DNA from 3 places in the Paenibacillus sp. FSL P2-0089 genome. Region 1 is predicted to be linked to each of the others. Evidence: riboswitches for the same ligand, from Rfam matches in the RefSeq annotation. Region 1 holds a riboswitch; each other region holds the start of a gene.
The links. Region 1 has a riboswitch for thiamine pyrophosphate ahead of NST69_RS00500 (ABC transporter substrate-binding protein). Riboswitches for the same ligand answer to the same signal wherever they lie in the genome.
Positions count from the first base shown of each region.

Region 1 (2,201 bases):
ATTGCCGCAGGCCTGATCAGCCAGATGTACGGCGAATATTATTACGGAATGCTGCTGAGTATTTTTCATAAAATCGTGCTGCTGAAGCTCGCCAACCTTCACTCCCGGCTGCGCATCAACCACGATAACGACGAGATCGAGAATCTGATCTTCCTGATCAACAAATTCTCGGCCAAATTCTACTTCCTGGAGCTGATTTCACAGTCGCAGGGGCGGGAGATTTTTTTTCAGCTGCGTAAGGTGTATGGCAATGATGCCCTGTTCGATGAGGTGAAAATGACCCTGAATGACCTGTTCCAGTACCAGGACAAATTCCAGGCCAAGCGGCGGGATACGCTCCTGATGGTGCTCACCGTGTTTACTGTCATCAGCGGAATATACGGGATGAATCAGGTCATCGAGGATCTGAAGGGCCAGATTGACTGGAGCAAAATGCTGGAGTACTCCGCGTTCGAGTATCTGGCTCTGTTCCTGACCTTCTCGGGGATCACCGTCAGTGTCGGCTTAACGCTGAGAGAGATCTGGAACGGCATCCGCAGCCGCCGCAAGAAGCGGCATTATACGAGGGATTAAGACACAGAGGGTGGACAATGTCGAAGCTGCCGTCTATAATACACCGTAAGAACATAGCAATACCCGTGAACTTTATAGAACCAGGGGTGCTGGAATTGGCCGGCTGAGATTGTATCCCACAAGATACTGACCCTTATACCTGATCTGGATAATGCCAGCGTAGGAATCTTCATTCGGCACAGTGCCTTAAGCGGTACTGAAGCTGAATTCCCCTCACGCAAGTAACTGGCGTCCCGATCTTCGGGACGCTTTTTTGATTATATGGATGTACAGGAATAGGGTTTCTGTAAGCTCTGAAGACCAGGGGTTGCTGGAAGGAGAGAAAAAGAGAAATGGGAGTCAAAAAAACAGTAATGCTGCTGCTCAGTTCCATGCTGGTTCTCACGGTCGCGGGATGTGGCGGCGGGAACAACAGCGGCAATGCGGGGGCCAGTGCACCTGCTGCCGGGAACAGTACGGCTGCACCTGATGCAACCGCAGCTGCACCCACGGATGCACCTAAGGCGCTGACCCCGGTCAAGATTGCCCTGGACTGGACGCCGAACACGAATCATACCGGCCTGTATGCAGCCAAGGAGCTGGGCTATTACGCGGAGGAAGGTCTTGACGTACAGATTGTACAGCCAGGCGCTGCCGGGTCTGATACAATGGTCACTTCCGGCGAAGCCCAGTTCGGCATCAGCGCCCAGGAGGCGCTGACCCTGGCCCGCCTGCAGGATGTGCCGCTGGTGTCGATTGCTGCAATCATTCAGCATAATACCTCGGGCTTTGCGGCTCCGAAGGACCGCAATATTAAGACGCCGAAGGATTTTGAAGGCAAAACGTACGGAGGCTGGGGCTCCCCTGCGGAGCAGGCTGCCATGAAAGCCATTATGGACCCCGAAGGCGGGGATGTCTCCAAGGTGAAGCTGGTGAATATCGGCGAAGCGGACTTTTTCACAGCCGTGAAGCGGGATATTGACTTCGCCTGGATCTTCTATGCCTGGACCGGGGTGGAAGCCGAACTGCGCGGGGAGCCGCTGGATATGCTGTATCTGAAGGATTACGCTCCGCAGCTGGATTACTACACACCGGTGCTGACCACCAGCGAGAAGGAGATCGCCGAGCATCCTGAAGTGGTGAAGGCCTTCCTTAAGGCTACGTCCAAGGGGTATCAGTACGCTATCGATAACCCGGAAGAAGCCGCGACGGTACTGTCGGATGCTGTACCTGATCTGGACCCCAAGCTGGTGCTGGCCAGCCAGAAATGGCTTAGCCCGAAATACAAGGACGACGCCCCGCGCTGGGGTGAGCAGAAGCTTGAGATCTGGAAGAATTACGCCGACTGGATGTACGGCCTGAAGCTGCTGGATAAGCCGCTGGATGCGGAGAGTACGTTTACGAATGAATTTTTGCCGGAATCATAATGAACCCGCATGACGGGAATCTTATACTTAACTTGAAAGGAATGATTGATCATGGCTAACACACTGCTTAGCATTCAGGTAATTCCCAAGACACCGAACAACGAGGATTCCATCCCTTACGTGGACAAGGCTATAGAGGTGATTCAAAAGTCAGGCGTGAAGCATCAGGTGAATCCGCTGGAGACCACGATGGAAGGCGAGCTGTCCGAACTGCTGGATATT
Region 1 is NZ_CP152006.1:118,058-120,258, reverse strand. It holds gene NST69_RS00505 (hypothetical protein) at 1-573, shown strand, start outside; TPP riboswitch at 646-756, shown strand; gene NST69_RS00500 (ABC transporter substrate-binding protein) at 906-1,979, shown strand; gene NST69_RS00495 (MTH1187 family thiamine-binding protein) at 2,031-2,201, shown strand, end outside.

Region 2 (2,201 bases), 340 kb from region 1:
GCACATGGCCCGGACCTTCTACCATAACCTGAACATCGTGCTTCCAGGCAAGCGCCGTCAGCTCTCCCAGCGTCTCCAGCTCGGCGAACTGAGCTTCGTCATTGGCATCAGCGATAGAGCCGGGACGCAGGCCATCCCCCAGCGAGAAGGCCACATCATACGTCTTCATAATCTCACAGATGTCTTCGAAGTGTGTGTACAGGAAGTTCTCCTGCTGATGGGCCAGGCACCAGGCAGCCATAATCGATCCGCCCCGGGATACAATGCCTGTCATTCTCCGGGCAGTGAGCGGAATATAGCGCCGCAGCACCCCGGCATGAATGGTGAAGTAATCCACCCCCTGCTCCGCCTGCTCAATCAGCGTGTCGCGATAGAGCTCCCAGGTTAAATCCTCAGCTATACCGTTCACCTTCTCCAGCGCCTGGTATATGGGCACTGTCCCGACCGGCACAGGAGAATTGCGGATAATCCACTCCCGGGTGGTATGGATCTTAGAGCCGGTGGAGAGATCCATGATGGTATCAGCCCCCCAGCGGGTCGCCCACCGCATCTTCTCCACCTCCTCTTCAATAGAAGAAGTGACCGCCGAATTTCCGATGTTGGCATTGATCTTCACCAGGAAGTTACGGCCGATAATCATCGGCTCACTCTCCGGGTGATTGATATTGGCCGGAATAATAGCACGGCCCGCAGCCACCTCATCCCTAACGAACTCCGGCCGGATATTCTCCCGGATCGCAATATACTCCATTTCCGGTGTGATGATCCCTTGCCTTGCATAATGCAACTGGGTCACATTGCCGCCTGCATAGGCCCGCCTCGGATTCCTGCACAGTCCTGGATAAGCTTCTGCGGCAGCCCCTTCTCTGCGGATTCCGTTATCCTCCGGCCGGACGGCTCTTCCGGTGTACTCCTCCGAATCGCCACGCTCCGCGATCCAGCTTGAACGGTGCGGCGGCAGCCCCCTCCGAATGTCCATCTCCTCCGCGGCATCCGTGTACATACCGCTTGTGTCATAGACACGCAGCGGAGCATTTTCCTCTTCCCCGGCAACGCCTTCGGTTCTGCTGAGGCTGATCTCCCGCATCGGAACCCGGATATCCGGGCGTGAGCCCTCCACATACACTTTACGGCTTGCGGGGAATCCCGAAAGATCCACCTCTTCGTTTTTACCCATTCCTTTCATTTCAATCTCCTCCTCTTCGCTCTGTACACTCATCAGATAAGAGGTCACGCAGCAGATTGAGCTGAAGAATCTATAGATTCCTGCAAGTCAAAAAGCCGCTCCACCTGGAGCGGCTTTATTAAAGGAACAGCCAAATAAGACTGTATTCAAAAAAGGTCCGACTCCACTTTCCTACGCTGGTATGATCCAGATCAGGTTCAAGGGTCCGGAAATTCAATTTTCCCGTCTCAGCCTATTCAGGCTCCCCTAGTGGGTATCTTATCTAATTAAATACATTTTACCTGTATGGGTAATTCTTGTAAACCCGTTATTTGTCTAGCGATTCGCTCCAGTCGTGCACCATCGTGCCTTCCAGGAACTTCTCGGCATCCATAGCGGCCATACAACCGGTTCCCGCTGCCGATATCGCTTGACGGTAACGGGTATCCTGTACATCGCCACAGGCGAATACACCCGGGATGTTGGTCTCGGTGGTACCCGGATTCACCACGATATAGCCATTCTCATCCGTATTGATCTGCCCGCCCAAGAAGGCTGTGTTCGGTGTGTGTCCAATCGCTACGAACACGCCGTCTGCCTCCACCAATTCTGTCAGACCTGTCTCATTGTTAAGCACCGTAAGGCCCTTCACTCCGGTCTCTCCTACCGTTACTTCAACCGGTGTGCGGTTCAAGGCCCAGGTTACCTTGCTGTTGTCACGCGCCCGGTCCTGCATGATCTTCGAGGCCCGCAGCTCGGGACGGCGGTGAACCAGCGTTACGCTGGACGCAAAGCGGGTCAGGAAGCTGGCTTCCTCCATAGCGGAGTCTCCGCCGCCGACGACGACAATCTTTTTATTACGGAAAAAGAAGCCGTCACAGGTCGCACATGTGCTGACCCCGCGTCCCACATTCTCCTGCTCGCCCGGAATGCCCAGATATCTTGCAGAGGCCCCGGTTGAAATAATAACCGACTCCGCTTCCAGTACACCCATTCCGTCCACTGTTACCTTGAACGGACGCTGTGAGAAGTCCAC
Region 2 is NZ_CP152006.1:7,515,598-7,517,798, reverse strand. It holds gene thiC (phosphomethylpyrimidine synthase ThiC) at 1-1,177, opposite strand, end outside; TPP riboswitch at 1,338-1,444, opposite strand; gene trxB (thioredoxin-disulfide reductase) at 1,494-2,201, opposite strand, start outside.
Region 2: it holds a riboswitch for thiamine pyrophosphate, as region 1 does, so the genes downstream of both, thiC (phosphomethylpyrimidine synthase ThiC) here and NST69_RS00500 (ABC transporter substrate-binding protein) in region 1, are expected to answer to the same signal.

Region 3 (2,201 bases), 2.0 Mb from region 1:
CTATTCGTCCACCAAAGGAGCCATTCTCAGCTTCACCCGTTCGCTGTCAATGAATCTGGCCGATAAGGGCATCCGCGTGAACGCGGTAGCGCCCGGACCGATCTGGACCCCGCTGATTCCGTCCACCTTTGACGCGAAGAAGGTCAGTGAGTTCGGCGGCACCCAGCCGATGAAGCGCCCGGGGCAGCCTGAAGAGCTGGCACCGGCGTATGTATACCTGGCCTCGGACGATTCCTCCTATGTGAGCGGACAGGTGATGCATGTGAACGGCGGCGAGGTTGTCAACGGATAATGGGTGCAGAATAAGATCTGGATGCAGATTTGTGTGCAACATATAAATTTTATTTTAAAAAAGCCTAACCGCTTGCCGGCAGGCTTTTTTTCTGCGCTTGTAACTATTACAATATATTTCCGTCTATTTAGATAATTTGATATGAAAAGGGGATAGGGATGCTTAGAAAAAAAGGATTCATTCTATCTGCAGCGGGGATTTTAATTTTTCTGGTAGTGTTCATTTATTGGACTCCTTTTGCAGGGAGAGTTGTGGAAAACACAAGATTGGAAGGATATGCAAAAAGCATTGGGATTAGAATTACACAGGAATCGCCGCCGCTACCCCTTGTTACTTCCGGGAAAACCCAAATTCCGGTTACCCAAGGCAGCTATTGCTGGGGAAAATTAGGATGTGCAGATTATACAGGAGGACAATCCTTGGTACAGGGGGTTACTCCCACTGTTATAGCCCCTGAGGGGGGGATCGATGTTGCTTTTACTTATAAACCGGCACCCGGCGGGTTAACCGTTCAGCAATTTGTCGATGATAAAGAAGTGCAAATTCCATTGAAGAACGGCTCTTTTAATGCTCCAAAAGAACAAGGCGTTTATTACTACGGCATATCAGCATTCTGGACATCCGAGGATGGTAAATTTTCAGAAGGGAGTTCATCCGTGGCTTTTGTAATTGAAGTAAAATCTACGAAAGAATAGCTCTAACAGGAATTATATGCTAATATACAAAAAGCAAGGCCAAACAACCGCATAGAACGATCACTAGGGGAGCCGCAAGGCTGAGACGGGCGTATCTGCTCGGACCCTTTGAACCTGATCTGGGTTATACCAGCGTAGGGAAGTGGAGAACGAATATTGCAGCGGGGGTATACGGCTAATACCGGTATTCCTGTTTCTATTCCAGACTGCTTCCTTTACGGGGGCGGTCTTTTTTGTGTTGTGGAGAGGTGTAGTGTGAGCTGGGACAGACGGGAGGGGGAAAGGCGTTGCACGAAATTCATGTCATCTCAGACGGTCGGCTCCACCCTGAGAAGCTTGCGGAGCTGGCTGCGGCGGTACATCCCATGGTGGATTATATCCATCTCCGGGAAAAAGCCATGTCCGCCCGCGAACTGCTGGCGGCGGCGCAGCAGATGCTTCAGGCCGGGGTTCCGCCTTCGAAGCTGGTCATTAATGACCGGATCGATATTGCCTTGGCCGCTGGGGCAGGCGGTGTACAGTTGGCCTGGCATAGCCTTCCGCCAGCCGCAGCACGCGGGCTTGCACCGGGCCTGCGGATCGGCAGGTCGGTACACTCGCGGGAAGAGGCGGCGGAGGCTGGAAGGCGGGGAGCAGACTTCTGCCTCTACGGGCATGTTTTCCCGACGGCCTGTAAGCCCGGACAGCAGGCACGGGGACTTGCGCAACTGGCCGAGGCTGTCCGCTGGAGCCGCATCCCGCTGATTGCGCTTGGAGGGATTACCCCGGGTAATGCCGGAGCGGTGCTGGCCCAAGGGGCGGCTGGCATTGCTGTCATGTCGGGGATCTGCGGAGCCCCGGACCCGGTGGCAGCGGCCATGGCGTACAGGGAAGCGGTCCACAGGGACAGGGCAGCGGAGCTGGCTGAAGCGCTGGATATGGCTCAAACACAGGGCACAGCAGGAGGTGAACAGGCATGAATGTGACCGTTAACGGAAAGAGGCAAAGAATCGAAGAGAGCTGCCGGACACTGGAGGATCTGCTCTCCCGGCCCGAGTGGGCCGGTAAGCTGGTGATTGTCGAGCTGAATGGTGAGCTTGCTGGCAGAGAGGTTTACGGAGAAACACTGCTCAGTGAGGGGGACCGGGTGGAGCTGGTTCATTTTGTAGGCGGAGGCTGAACACGAAGACTTATCCCAGGAGGCGTTAACATGCAAGATCCATTGATGATTGGCG
Region 3 is NZ_CP152006.1:2,109,723-2,111,923, forward strand. It holds gene NST69_RS08545 (SDR family oxidoreductase) at 1-292, shown strand, start outside; gene NST69_RS08550 (hypothetical protein) at 451-987, shown strand; TPP riboswitch at 1,043-1,145, shown strand; gene NST69_RS08555 (thiamine phosphate synthase) at 1,275-1,946, shown strand; gene thiS (sulfur carrier protein ThiS) at 1,943-2,146, shown strand; gene NST69_RS08565 (thiazole synthase) at 2,177-2,201, shown strand, end outside.
Region 3: it holds a riboswitch for thiamine pyrophosphate, as region 1 does, so the genes downstream of both, NST69_RS08555 (thiamine phosphate synthase) here and NST69_RS00500 (ABC transporter substrate-binding protein) in region 1, are expected to answer to the same signal.